2 regions of the Alloalcanivorax sp. C16-2 genome follow, and region 2 is predicted to be linked to the other one. Evidence: predicted binding sites of a transcription regulator. Region 2 holds the regulator's gene; the other holds the start of a gene.
What was found. Region 2 encodes sigma-54, which starts transcription at its own class of promoters, with help from an activator protein. Its sites were predicted from a motif close to TGGCACNNNNNTTGCTNT; they were not measured.
Positions count from the first base shown of each region.

Region 1: glnK (P-II family nitrogen regulator) is a predicted target of sigma-54. The motif match lies at 5,492-5,509, and genes of this name have one in related genera.

Region 1 is NZ_JBKFTL010000001.1:508,830-515,928, reverse strand. It holds gene ACLD02_RS02440 (histidine phosphatase family protein) at 25-702, shown strand; gene ACLD02_RS02435 (SDR family oxidoreductase) at 725-1,477, shown strand; gene ACLD02_RS02430 (intermembrane transport protein PqiB) at 1,482-2,324, opposite strand; gene ACLD02_RS02425 (paraquat-inducible protein A) at 2,302-2,808, opposite strand; gene ACLD02_RS02420 (paraquat-inducible protein A) at 2,792-3,433, opposite strand; gene ACLD02_RS02415 (ammonium transporter) at 3,714-4,973, opposite strand; gene glnK (P-II family nitrogen regulator) at 5,047-5,385, opposite strand; gene ACLD02_RS02405 (accessory factor UbiK family protein) at 5,706-5,957, shown strand; gene ACLD02_RS02400 (autotransporter domain-containing protein) at 5,982-7,099, opposite strand, start outside.
Region 2 is NZ_JBKFTL010000002.1:619,525-626,623, reverse strand. It holds gene mgtE (magnesium transporter) at 1-682, opposite strand, end outside; gene ACLD02_RS13155 (HPr family phosphocarrier protein) at 756-1,025, opposite strand; gene rapZ (RNase adapter RapZ) at 1,022-1,876, opposite strand; gene ptsN (PTS IIA-like nitrogen regulatory protein PtsN) at 1,900-2,373, opposite strand; gene hpf (ribosome hibernation-promoting factor, HPF/YfiA family) at 2,397-2,696, opposite strand; gene ACLD02_RS13135 (RNA polymerase factor sigma-54) at 2,742-4,196, opposite strand; gene lptB (LPS export ABC transporter ATP-binding protein) at 4,320-5,045, opposite strand; gene lptA (lipopolysaccharide transport periplasmic protein LptA) at 5,046-5,621, opposite strand; gene lptC (LPS export ABC transporter periplasmic protein LptC) at 5,602-6,153, opposite strand; gene ACLD02_RS13115 (KdsC family phosphatase) at 6,150-6,653, opposite strand; gene ACLD02_RS13110 (KpsF/GutQ family sugar-phosphate isomerase) at 6,653-7,099, opposite strand, start outside.

The DNA.
Region 1 (7,099 bases), on a different contig from region 2:
GTCAAGCAGTGTGCAGGAGCTCTCATGCCCGTCATTTACCTGATACGTCACGGCCAGGCCAGCTTCGGCGCCGCGAATTACGATGCCCTGTCCGACCATGGCTGGGAACAGAGCCGGGTGCTGGGCCGGCATCTGCGTGAACAGAACCTGGGCGCCCCCCGGGTGCTGTGCGGCGCCATGCAGCGCCACCGGGAAACCGCCGAGGCGGCCTTGCAGGCCCTTGGCCTGCCGACGGAATGGCACACCGACGCCGGCTTCAACGAGTATGATCACCAGAGCCTGATGCGGGTGCACTGGCCGGAATCCCAGGACCGCGCCGTCCTGGCCCGCTGGATGAGCGAACAGCCGCAACCCCGCCGCGCCTTCCAGGCCCGCTTCGAGGAAGCCCTGAGACGCTGGCAGCGCGGCGAGGACGACTACCCGGAAAGCTGGCCGGCGTTCCGCGAACGGGTGCTGGCCTCGCTATACAGCCTGGCCAACGGCCTGGAAAGTGGCGACAGCGCCCTGGTATTCACTTCCGGCGGCGCCATCAGCGTGGCCATCCAGCACCTGCTGGAACTGGACGAAGAGGCGCTGATCACCTTCAATCGGGGTTTGGTGAACACCAGTGTCACCCGGCTGCTGGTGAACACCGGGCGCCTGCGCCTGGCGACCCTCAATGAGCATTTACACCTGAGCGGTGATTTGCTCACCTATCGGTAATCGCCGCGCCAAGGAATCGCCCATGACCACCCGCAACAACATCCTGATTACCGGTGCCAGCTCCGGCCTGGGCGCCGGCATGGCCCGGCTGTTCGCCGCCCAGGGCCGTAACCTGGCGCTGTGCGCCCGGCGGCTGGACCGCCTGGAAGCCTTGAAAGCCGAATTGGAAAGCATCAATCCGTCGATCTCCGTGCGTATCAAGCCCCTGGACGTGAACGACTACGACCAGGTATTCCAGGTGTTTCATGACTTCAAGGAAGAAATGGGTCAACTGGACCGCATCATCGTCAACGCGGGCCTGGGCAAGGGGCAGCCACTGGGCACCGGCGCCTTCCACGCCAACCGCCAGACCGCCGAGACCAATTTCGTGGCCGCCCTGGCGCAGTGCGAGGCGGCCATGGAGATTTTCCGCGCCCAGAACGCCGGCCATCTGGTGGTGATGTCCTCGATGAGCGCCATGCGCGGCATGCGCAAGAACATCAACACCTACGCGGCCACCAAGGCCGGGGTCGCCAGCCTGGCGGAAGGGTTGCGCATGGAGATGCTGGGCAAACCGATCAGAATCAGCACCATCTATCCCGGCTATATCCGCTCGGAGATCAACGAGAAAGTGGAGAAAGCGCCGTTCATGGTCGATACGGAAACCGGCTGCAAGGCCCTGGTGGCGGCCATCGACAGGGAGCCCGCCAAGGCCTGCGTGCCGTCCTGGCCCTGGGCGCCCCTGGGGTTGGCGATGCGCATTCTGCCTCTGTCCATGGTGCGCCGGCTGACCTGACCGGCTACTGCCAGCCCAGCACCGGCGCCCATTCCCGCCACTCGTCCTCGGCTTCCCTGTATAACTCGAAACGACGCCCGGCGCCGGCCAGGGGGCCGGCCTCGTCGGGGGTGGCGAAGCTGACACCGCCGCGCAGCAGATTCTCCAGCGAACTGGCGCGGATGTCGGCGCCACTGAACAAGCCGAAATCCACATCCAACCCGGAACTGTTCCAGAACCGGGAGTTGGTGCGCACCAGCTTGGCGTAACGCGGTTTGATCACCACTTCGATTTCCACGTGGCGGGCATCCCGGGCCAGCTTGCTTTCGCCGATGGTGCCCACCGGCAGATCCCGGTAGAACACCTTCCGGCCCTGCTTCAACGAGCCCAGGGTGTCCGCCACCAGGGTCAGCTTGAGGCCGGATTCCGGCTGCTGCTCCGGCGGCGCCGACAACCCCTTGAAGCGGGTGGCCGGCTCACCGTCGCCGGGTTTCACGGCGATGTACTTGCCTTCCACCAGGGTATCCAGGTTGCGCGCGCCGGCCACGCCGATTTCCGGCTCCACGATCCAGAAGCGGCTGTTCTCCCGGGCCAGTTCCCTGGCGTCCTGGTTGAGGCTGGCGTGCACCTCCACCTGCTTGAGATCGTCACTGAGGCGAATCTCGTCCACCTTACCCACCGGCACGCCCCGATACTTCACCGGCACCCCGGTTTTCAGGCCGCCACCATTGGCGAAGGTGATCACCACCTGGCGATCGCTGCTGAGGAATTCCTGATACAGCAGCCAGCCGGCCAGCACGATACTGATCAAGGGCACCAGCCAGATTGGCGAGGGCCAGCGGCTGCTACGGGTTTGCACCGTTTCCATGGTCGGGGTCCCAGAGTTGCGAAGTGGAAAAAACATGCGCGGACAGCATGGTCAGCACCACCGCCAGCGCGAAGGCGGTAATACCCGGCTCCGCGCTGGCGGTGGCCAGCTTGCCGAAGCGCATCAACCCGGCGAGCAACGCCACCACGAACACGTCCAGCATCGACCAGCGGCCAATCCAGTAAACCAGACGATAAGCACGGATCGCCGCCCGTGGGGACGGGTGCGCCGGCGTGCGCCAGTACACCACCGCCAGCACCAGAATCTTGAGAATCGGGATCAGCAGGCTGGCGGTGAACACCACCAACGCCAGCACCGGCATGCCCGACTGCACCAGCCGCACCACGCCATCGGCGATGGTGCCGGACTGCTCACGGCCAATGCTCTCGAAGGTCATGATCGGCAACAGATTGGCGGGCACCAGCCAAACCGCGGCGGCGCCAAGCAGGGCCCAGGCGGCCAGCCGTCTAGAGGCGGGCGGCATCACCGGCCTCCGCGTCCCGTTGTTCAAGAATACGATCCAGCACCGCCGGGTCCGCCAGCCCTTCCGCCACCCAGCGCGCCACCACCAGGCCCAGCAGGAAGAACAGGCCGGTACCGAGCCGCAGGCTGGTGTTTTCACCCAGTTCCGTGGTGGCGATCAACGCGCCAAGCAGGAAGATCTCCGGCATCGCCCACTCCCGCCCCTGGCGGTACCACCACAACCAGCGGCGCGGCCGGCCTCCGGCGTGAAGCCGGGCCATGGCCACCAGCAGCGCGGTCATCTGCGCCGCCGGCATCACCACCAGAGTGCCCAGTACCACCGCGGCCACCAGGCCGTACCGATCACCGAACAACGCCGCCGCGCTGGACAGCACGGTCACCGAGCCGGCGGCGCCAAACTGGTCCACGTAAACCAGCGGCAAGCTGATCGCCGGCAGCCACAGCACCAGGGCGGTGGCCGCCAACGCGATCACCGCCTGGGCTCGCAAGCGGTGCTGCGAGCCCAGGCGGGCGCCGCAGCGCGGGCAATACCAATGGCCCCGGTCGGCGCCGGGCCGCGCCAGACGCAGGTGGCAATCATGGCATACCACCGCCGGGCCGGAGGGCCGGGAGAGTGAGTCGGACATGAACTCACTCTAGCAGCCCGCTCCGGCCACTCCAGGCACGGAACGTAACCAGGGGGTAAAAGAGCGCAAAAAGATCACCTGGGTGCGGCGCCGGATATTCGCGAAGAACGCGGAAGCGTGGTGCAGGAGCGACTTTAGTCGCGATCAGCGGCGGTGCCCTTTTCATCGCGACTGAAGTCGCTCCTACGGCAATACCAGCGCAACCGCCCGTGGAGAATCCGCGATGAACAAAAAAGGGCGCCCGAAGGCGCCCAAGGTTGTTCCAAGGAAGGAAACAGAATCAGCTTTTCACGAATTCCGGGTAAGCCTCCATGCCGCAGTCCACCAGGTCCATGCCTTCGTACTCGTCCTCTTCGGAGACACGGATACCGACGACCGCCTTGAGGATGCCCCACACGATCAGGCTGGCCACGAACACCCAGACGAAGATGGTGATGGCGCCAACGATCTGGCCGGTGAAGGTGGAACCGTCGTTGGTGAGCGGCACCAGCAGCAGGCCCAGCAGACCCACGACACCGTGCACGGAAATGGCGCCCACCGGATCGTCGATCTTCATCTTGTCCAGGGCCACGATGCTGAACACCACCAGCACGCCGCCCAGGGCACCGAACAGAGTGGCGGTGAGCGCGGTCGGGGTGGAAGGCTCGGCGGTGATGGTCACCAGACCGGCCAGGGCGCCGTTGAGCAGCATGGTCAGGTCGGCTTTGCCGAACAGGAAGCGGCCCACGATCAGGGCGGCCACGGCGCCACCGGCGGCGGCGGTATTGGTGTTCAGGAACACCATGGCCACGGAGTGCGCGTTGGCGGCGTCGCCCAGCTTCAGAACGGAACCACCGTTGAAGCCGAACCAGCCCATCCACAGGATGAAGGTACCCAGGGTCGCCAGCGGCAGGTTGGCACCGGGGATCGCGTGGATCTCACCGTTGGGGCCGTATTTGCCTTTACGCGGACCGAGCAGCAGCACACCGGCCAGGGCGGCGGAGGCGCCGGCCATGTGCACGATGCCGGAACCGGCGAAGTCGGAGAAGCCCAGGTCACCCAGGTTGTACATGCCAAACACGTCGGCACCGTTCCAGGTCCAGGAACCTTCCATCGGATAGATGAAACCGGTCATGACCACGGCAAAGGCCAGGAACGCCCACAGCTTCATGCGTTCAGCCACGGCGCCGGAAACGATGGACATGGCGGTGGCCACGAACACCACCTGGAAGAAGAAGTCGGACGCGGCGGAATACACGGAATCGCCGTCGAAGCCGTTGGAGGCGGAATCCGCCAGCACGCCGGCCAGATCGAAGGACTCAATGCCATTCAGGAAGATGCCACCGTCGTACATGATGGCGTAGCCGCACACCAGGTACATGATGCAGGCGATGGCGAACAGCGCCACGTTCTTGGCAAGAATCTCTGTGGTGTTCTTGGCGCGAACCAGACCCGCCTCGAGCATGGCGAAGCCGGCGGCCATCCACATTACCAGCGCGCCACACACCAGAAAATAAAAGGTGTCGATGGCGTACTGAAGTTCGAAAATTTGATTTTCCACGTTGCAACCCTCCGAGAATTTGGAAGCGTGTTCAGGACCTTGGCATGGGTCGTATTACACGTTGCTTTGAAACTTAGATCGCGTCCTCGCCGGTCTCGCCGGTGCGGATGCGAATGGCCTGTTCCAGGGTGGTGACGAAAATCTTGCCGTCGCCAATCTTCCCGGTATTGGCCGCCTTGGTGATCGCCTCGATCACCTGATCCAGGCTGGCTTCCGCGATCGCCACTTCGATTTTCACCTTGGGCAGGAAATCCACTACATATTCCGCGCCGCGGTACAGTTCGGTGTGGCCTTTTTGACGCCCGAAGCCCTTCACCTCGGTAACGGTGATGCCCTGGACGCCGATCTCGGACAGTGCTTCACGCACGTCGTCCAATTTGAACGGCTTAATAATGGCTGTAACCAGTTTCATTTCTATCTCCTTCAAACGCTTATACCGCGTCCGTTGACGTTCGTTGGGTTTCAGGCCCCGCTTTGGTTCCCGATCCATCCACTCGCGCGAACGCTCTAGCCCATTTTGTGCACGACCCATGCCAGTTTTAAAAAGTCACGCAAACTCAGGGGGTTAGAACTTAGTTCCTGGCGTCCTGCCGGGTCATTTGCGGCATTATAGTGCACCAGTTTGGACCACAACCCAAAACGGTGCACGCCGTTACGGTGCTCCACGGCGGAGCGCCCGTGCTACCATCGGACGCCGATTCGCCCGACCCCGAAATAGTGGAGCCTCCGGCCATGCAAAGCCAAGCCTTTATCGATCGTTTGATGGCCGACATCAGCCGTCATTTGCCCGGCGACCTGGGTCGCCTGCGCCAGGACGTGGAGCACAGCGTGCGCGCGGTACTCAACGAAACCCTGACACGCCTGGATCTGGTCAGCCGGGAAGAATTCGAAGTGCAGCGCCAGGTGCTGGAACGCACCCGCGCCAAGCTGGACGCTCTGGAGAAGGAAGTGGCGGCGCTGGAAAGCGCCGCCGATCAGCCCTGAGCCAGGAAGGCATCGGGTAAGCGATCAGAACGACCAGCCGAAGCGGGCCTGGCCGCCATGGTCGGCCCGGCCGTCGCCGGTCTCGCCCAGGTAGCCGAGAGTCAGGGTGGCACGCGGGGCCAGCAGCCAGCTGAAGCCGGCTTCCATCACCAGGGTATCGCGGGCCAGTGGCGCCCCTTCAACGGTAAAGGCTCCACCGCCGGCAAAACGCAGTGACGCCTCCGGCGTGGTGTCCCCCAACGCATGTTGCCAGCCCAGGCTGCCGTACAGGCGAGTGGTGGGCTCACCGGCCAGGGTGGTGGAGAGCCGCGCCCCCAGGGTGCTGAAGGTGGTGTCCAGGGTTTCCCGGGCGCCGTGCAGGGCAGCGTCGCCGCCGTGCTCGTCGCCACCGTGCAATACCGTGCGCACCTGCGCCAGCCGCACGAACGGTTCCACGCTGCGAGTGGTCCCGAAACGGTGCGCCGCCTCCACGAACGCCTGCCAGGTATCCGCGTCCCGGTCGCTGGCCAGGGATTCATTGAGCCCGCCCATGACCGCCCGACGACGGGTGTCGATGCGGTGATGGCTGTAGAACAGGCCGCCACGCAGGGCACCCGGGCCGTGGCGGTACTCGCCGAACAGGCCGGCGTGGACGCTGTCGATGTCGGCGCTGCCGCGCTGGTCCGCCAGGTTCAGATCGGTACGGCCGGCGCCGAGCAGAACGCCGGCACGGCCGCCGCCAGTGAACACCCGATCCACGCCCAGCAGAGCACCCTGGGTGTCGCGGTCACGATCCGCGGTGCCGGGCTCGCCATCGGTCTGCCCCACGTTGCCGTAGGCTCGCAGCCAGGCAGTGACGCCCTGGCCCCGCGCCAAAGTGGTGCCGGCGGCCAGCCGGTCGTCGTCGCCGAAGCGCTCCAGGGCCGCGTCCCGCAGCAGCCGGCTGTCTTCCAGCAGCGCCCCGGCGGCACTGGCGTGCACCTCACCGCTGAGGCTGTCGTAGGCGGCGGCCAACGCCGCCGGCGAGCCGGTCTGCAGCGCCACCGTATCGTGCAGCACGTTGCCGGCGCCCAGGCTCTGCACCCCGGCGGCCACCGCCCGCTGGTTGTCGGTTTCGGCGACGGCGGCGAAGTTCAGGTCGTTACGGCGCAGTTCCAGGTCCA
Region 2 (7,099 bases):
CAAACCGTTCGAACAGCTTGGCCACGTCGTGTTCGGAACGGTGGGCGGGGATTGCCTCCACATCGGTGCGCATGGCTTCGCGCACCGTGGTGCCCGGGTCGGAGATCAACACCTTGGTAAGCGGTAGTACCCCCACGAACTGATTCTTGCGGTTAACCACCAGCAGGTTGTCGGTGGTCTCGGGTATTTCACCACGGCGGCGCAGGTAGCGTTGCACCACCTCGAAGGTGATCTCCGGGCGCACCGTGATCACGTCGGTGTTCATCAAGCCGCCGGCGGTGTCCTCCGGGTAGCTCATCACCTGTTCCAGGCGCTCCCGGTTCTGGGCGTCCAGGCCGGCGAGCACCTGGCTGGTAACCTGCTCGGGCAACTCCTGGAGGAGGTCGGCCAGGTCGTCGGTGTCCAGGTCCTCGACCAGGGTGACCAGTTCTTCCGGCGGCAGGTCGCGCAGCAGCTCCACGCGGACTTCTTCGCCCAGATACTGCAGTACCTCGGATTCCTGCTCCTGGTTGAGCAGTTGCCAGAGGATTTCCCGTTCCCGGGGTGGGGATGATTCGATCAGGTGGGCGGCTTCGGCACCGGGCAGGTTGTTGAGTAACTGACGCACCTGGGAAAAAGTGCCGCTGGCCAGGGCCCGGTTAACCGTCTTGAGATTGCGTTGATGCTGCGTGTTTTCCGACATGACCCCTCCTCGCCAACGGACAGTTTAACCCAGGCGTGATGACGGAAGGATCAAAGGATGCAAAAGGGAGGGGTCACTCGCCTTCGTCGAACTTGCGCTGGAACAGATCGGTGAGCTCGTCCATGGCCGGTGCTTCGTCCTCGCCGTCCACGCGCACGCGCAGCTCGGTGCCCTTGGCGGCGCCCAGGGTAAGCAGGCCCATGATGCTTTTGGCGTCGATGCGGCGCTCGCCATGCACCACCTCGATGGCGCAGCTGTAGCGCGAGGCCACGCTGACCACCTTGGCGGCGGCGCGGGCGTGCAGGCCGAGCTTGTTGGTGATGGTCAGGTCCCGCTCGATCATCCGTCCAGCTCCCGGTGACGCACGTGCAGGGGGACGCCTTCCTCGCGCAGACGAAGGGCGAGCTGCTCGGTGATGTAGACGGAGCGGTGCCGGCCGCCGGTGCAGCCCACCGCCACGGTGACGTAGCTGCGATCATTGGCGCCATAGGCGGGCAGCCAGCGGTCCAGAAAGTGAAAGATATCGTCGAGCATGGCGCCGCTTTCCGGGTGGCCGCGCAGAAACTCGGCCACCTTTTCGTCACGCCCGGTGAGCGGACGCAGGTCTCCCTGCCAGTGCGGGTTGGGCAGGGCGCGTACGTCGAATACCAGGTCCGCATCGTGGGGCAGGCCGTTCTTGTAACCGAACGACTGGATCAGCAGGGACAGCCGCACGTCCCGGCGCGCTACCCGCTGGCGGATCATGTTGCGCAGGGTGTGCACATCCAGGTTGCTGGTGTCGATGACCAGGTCGGCGAGCATGCGGATGTCGGCGAGCAGGCGCGCTTCCAGGGCGATGGCGTCGGCCAGGGTGCGTTCGTCGCCGCTCAACGGGTGACGGCGCCGGGTGGCGCTGAAGCGCTTGAGCAGGGTGGCCGGCTCCGCCTCCAGGAAGATGATCTCGGTGTCCAGCTGTTGCTGGCGCAGTTCCTCGATGATGTGGTTGAAGGCCAGCAACTGGCGTGGCAGGTTGCGCGCGTCCACGCCCACGGCGACCCGTTCCAGGGCGTGTTCCTCATTCTGGAGTTGGGCGGCGAGGGTAGGCAACAGGCCAAGGGGCAGGTTGTCCACGCAGTAATAGCCATGGTCTTCCAGCGCTTGCAGGGCGGTGGTCTTGCCCGAGCCGGAGCGACCGCTGAGGATGGTCAGTTTCATAAGGCGCGACGGTTCCGGTGTGATCAGGAGGCCAGGCGTATTTCCGCTTCCGACTCCACCGCCGTCTGGTAAAGATGGTGGCTGCCCCTGGCATGGCGCAGATCGTCACGATAGTCGTCGTCGTTGAACAGGTTGGCCAGGTGGCTGAGCGTCTTGAGATGCTGTTCCGGGTTCTGTTCGGGCACCAGGAGCACGAACACAAGATCCACCGGGCGGCCATCCACGGCATCGAAGTCCACCGGCTCCGCCAATTTCAACAGCAGCCCCACGGCGGCGTCGCAGTGGCCGAGCCGGCAATGGGGGATGGCGATGCCCTCGCCGATGCCGGTGGAACCCAGTTTTTCCCGGGCCACCAGGGCGTCGAAGACTTCTTGCTCGTTAAGACCACCACAGCTGGCCGCGGCCAGCTGGGCGATCTGATCGAGCAACCGTTTTTTGCTGGTAACCGCTACCTCGTCGTAGGTGCGGTCTTCGGTGAGCAGTTCACGTACTCGCATAGTCAGGGTCTGTCGGGTCGGACCTAGTGGCCGTGCTTACGGCCCACGGTCTTTTCCTTGTGTTTGAGGATTTGCCGGTCCAGCTTGCTGGTCAGGGCGTCAATGGCCGCGTACATGTCGTCCGCGTGGGCGGTGGCGAACAGGTCGGCACCGGAAATGTGGATGGTGGATTCCGCCTTGTGGGACTTGGGCTCCGGCGACAGGATCACCTGGATGCTGGTGATCTGGTCGGAGTGGCGTTCCAGTTTGGAGAATTTCTCGTCCACATAGTCACGCAGGGCGTCGGTGATATCCAGGTGGTGGCCACTGAGGTTGATTTGCATAGCTGGCTCCTTCTCTCTATTGAAAGAGATGTCCTTTTTTACCGTTCAAACCAGTCGCTTACGCGCGCTGGAGGACGGGATTCGCATCGCCTCTCGGTACTTGGCGACGGTGCGGCGCGCCACCTTGATACCCTGGTCGTTGAGCAGGTTCGCCAGCTTGTTGTCGCTGAGCGGCTTGCGAGGGTTCTCGGCGGCGACCAGCTTCTTAATGATGGCACGAATGGCCGTGGAGGAACACTCACCGCCGCCGTCCGTGTCCACATGGCTGGAAAAGAAGTACTTAAGTTCGAACACGCCCCGGGGAGTCAGCATGAATTTTTGGTTGGTGACCCGGCTGATGGTGGATTCGTGCATTTCCACCGCCTCGGCGATGTCGGCCAGGACCAGCGGTTTCATGGCCTCCTCGCCGTAGTTGAAGAAGTCCTGCTGGACCTCGACGATGCGGCTGGCCACCTTGAGCAGGGTGTCGTTGCGGCTTTGCAGGCTTTTCAGGAACCACTTGGCTTCCTGCATGCAGTTACGCAGGTACTGGCCGTCTTCACCGCCTACCTGGCGGGCCATGTGGGCGTACTGGGCATGCAGGTTGACCTTGGGCAGCACTTCCTCGTTGAGTTCCACCCGCCAGCCGCCGCGATGGGCGCGCACCACCACGTCGGGCACGGCGTAATCCACCTCTTCGCCACCGATCTGTTGCCCGGGCGCGGGGTCCAGGGTACGCAGCACCGCCAGGGCCGCGACCAGGTCCGCCTCGCCCACGCCGAGGGTGCGGCGCAGGCCGGCGTAGTCGTGTTTCTCAAGCAGTTCCTGATGGTCGAGGATGGCCCGGGCGGTGCCCAGGTGTTCGGTGTCCCCCGGCAATTGTGCCAATTGCACGCCCAGACACTCGGCCAGGTCGCGGCTGGCCACGCCCACCGGATCGAATTGCTGCAGCCGGTGCAGCACGGCCACCACCTCGTCCTCTTCCACCGGGTCGTCCGGGTCGTTGATCTGGGTTTCCGCGGTGGTCAGCAGGTCGGCCAGGGATACCGTTACGTAACCGCGTTCGTCCAGGGCTTCGAGAATGATCTGCGCGATCACCCGGTCGCGGTCGCTCATCGGGGTCAGGTTGAGCTGCCATTCCAGGTGCTCAAGCAGGGTTACCGGGTTGGCGTGGCGCTGCTGCCAGGCATCGGCGTCGTCACCTTCACCGCTGGAACCGGCGCTGCTCTGGCCCACGTAGAGGTCGTCCCAGTCACTGTCGGTTTCCACCTGGCCCTCGACCAGGTCATCGAGGGCGTCATCGCGCTCCAGGTCGAGATCGCCGTCGGCGTCGCCGTCCGAATCATCGGCGGAGAAGTCCTCGGCGCCGTCCTCCAGCTCCAGCAGCGGGTTGTTTTCCACCGCCTGCTGGATCTCCATGCGCAGGTCCAGCGTCGACAGTTGCAGCAGGCGGATCGCCTGTTGCAGCTGGGGCGTCATGGTGAGCTGCTGGCCGATTTGCAGTTGTAGGGTGGGTTTCATGCTGCCTGTGAGGTCATTGTTCTCGCGAAGACCGGCAGCATAGCAGCATCAAATCAGATTAAGCAATAATCATGCCAGGTATTGCGTTTTGGGGGAGGAGGGTGTAGGGCGGGGAGCCGGCTCTCAGAGCCGGAAGTCCGCCCCAAGGTAGACATCCCGAACCTGCTGGTTACCCAGGATGGAGGACGAATCGCCCTCGGCGATGATGTGCCCGGTACTGACAATATAGGCCGTGTCGCAGATGTCCAGAGTTTCCCGCACATTGTGGTCGGTGATCAGCACGCCGATGCCGCGATCCTTGAGGTGGCGGATGATGCCTTTGATATCGTTCACGGAGATCGGGTCGACCCCGGCGAAGGGTTCGTCGAGCAGGATGAAATCCGGGTCCGTGGCCAGGCCGCGGGCGATTTCCGCGCGCCGCCGCTCGCCGCCGGACAGGCTCATGCCCATGGAGTCGCGAATGTGGTCGATATGGAACTCCTGGAGCAGGTTCTCCAGGCGCTCCTTGCGCTCTTCGTTGGACAGGTTCTTGCGGGTTTCCAGGATCGCCATGATGTTCTGCTCCACGGTCAGGCGGCGGAAGATGCTCGCCTCCTGGGGCAGGTAGCCGATGCCGCGCTGGGCGCGACCGTGCATGGGCAGGTGGGTGATGTCGTTGCCGTTGATCTCGATGCGACCGGCGTCGGCGGCCACCAGCCCCACGATCATGTAGAAGCAGGTGGTCTTGCCGGCGCCGTTGGGGCCCAGCAAGCCGACGATCTGGCCGGCTTCCACTTCCAGGGACACGTCCTCGATGACGCGGGTGTTCTTGTAGCTCTTGGCCAGGTTATGGGCGCTCAGATGTGCCATTCAGGGAGTCTCCGCCTGGTCCTGCTGGTTGTCGCTGCCGCCGGCATCGCCATCGGTGGCCGGCTGCTCATCGTCGGTGTCGCCGGCTTTTCCGGTGTTCTTGGCCGGGATCACCAGGCGCACCCGCTTGTCGCCCTCGCTGCTGGCGTCCACCCGCCGGGAATCCAGATTGTATTCCACGCGGGCACCCTCGAAGGTGTTGCCCTGGTGGTCCACATGGGCGTCGCCGGTGAGCACCAGGCGGCGGGTGGTCAGGTCGTAGACCAGGTTGCTGGCGCGGGCCTGCAGTTCCTTGCCTTCCTTCATGCGCACCGGATTGCCGGTGGCCTCGACGCGCACCAGTTCATTGTTTTCGGTGAACAGGCGGATCACGTCGGCGTACAGGTGGCGGTTGCCCTGGATCATTTCCGCGTTGCCCCGGTACACGCCGGTGCCGGCGCTCTGCTCGAAGGTGGCGCTGTCGGCGCTTACTTCCACCGGCTGGCCGCCGGGGGGCTGGGCGGCGCCGGCCAGGCCGGTGAGCAGCAGGCCGAGCATCAGGCCCAGGCGGCGCGGATCAATTACCCGTGAATTCACTTACCACTCCTTGTTCGAGGGTCATTTCGCCGCTGGTCAAGTCGGCGTCCATGCGGCCCGCCCGGGTGCTGCCGTCCCGGTGGCGCAGGGTCAGATCACCGGGCGCGCGCACCCGGTTTTCCTTGTTCAGATAGCGCAACTCCCCGGTGGTCAGGTCGACACCGTTGGTTTCGCTGTGGGCCTTGACCTGGTCCAGGAAGACGATGACGTCGCCATTGTCGCGCACTTCACCACGCTGGGAGTGGATGGTCCAGGCGCCGTTTTCATTTTCCATGCGCAGGTCCGGGGCGATGAGCTGGGTCAGGGCCTGGCGCTGGTACTGTTCCAGATGGTCGGCCTTGAGGTCGTACTGCACCTGCCCGGTTTCCGGGTCATAGGCCTTGGCGGTGATGTTGTCGGCGATGATCAGCGGCGCGTTGAGGAAGGCCTCGCGGTCTTCCTCCAGGGGGTTGTCCCACTCGTGCAGGGTCATCAGCACGATCAGGCCGAGCAGGATCACCCCGGTGGCACTGAGCAGACCCTGACGCTTCATGGCGCCTCCCGCAGGGCGATCAGGGCGTCGCAGATCTCACGCACCGCGCCCTCGCCGCCGCGGGCGGTGGTGACATGGTCGGCGGCGTCCTTGGCGCAGGCGTGGGCGTTGGCCGGGGCGAAGGTGATCCGCGCCCATCGCAGGGCGCCCACATCCGGCTCGTCGTCGCCGGCGTAGCCGGTTTCCCCGGCGTCGATGCCCAGGGAGGCGGCCAGATCGGCGAGCGCCTCGGCCTTGTCCTCACGGCCCTGAATCACATGGGCGATGCCCAGGTCCCGGGCGCGGCGCGCCACCATGGGGGTATCGCGACCGGTGATGATGGCCAGGGTGACGCCGCTGGCGGCCAGTTTCTTCAGGCCGTGGCCGTCCAGGGTGTTGAACACCTTGAGCGCTTCGCCCTCGGGGCCAAAATAAAGACGACCGTCGGTCATCACGCCATCCACGTCGAAGGCCATCAGGCGCAGGGCGCGGGCGTCGTCGGCGGAAATCGGGAAAGCCATTACATTACCCCGGCGCGCAGCAGGTCCTGGGTGTTGAGCGCGCCCAGCGGACGGCGCTCGGCATCACAGACGATCAGGCCGTTGATCTTGCGGGTTTCCATGATCTGCAGCGCCTCGGCGGCGAGCTGGCCCGGCGCCATGGTTACCGGGTGGGTGGACATTACCTCGGCGATGCCCGCCTGGCGGATGTCCAGGCCCTTTTCCAGGGTGCGGCGCAGGTCGCCGTCGGTGAACAGCCCCACCAGCAGGCCGGCGTCGTCGACCACGGTGGTCATGCCGAGCCCCTTGCGGGTCATTTCCAGCAGCGCCTCGGACAAGCCCGCGTCGCGGTGTACCCGGGGCAGGCGTTCCTCGGTATGCATGATGTCGTCGACCTTGAGCAGAAGCCGCCGGCCCAGGCTGCCGCCCGGGTGGCTGAGGGCGAAGTCCTCGGCGGTGAAGCCGCG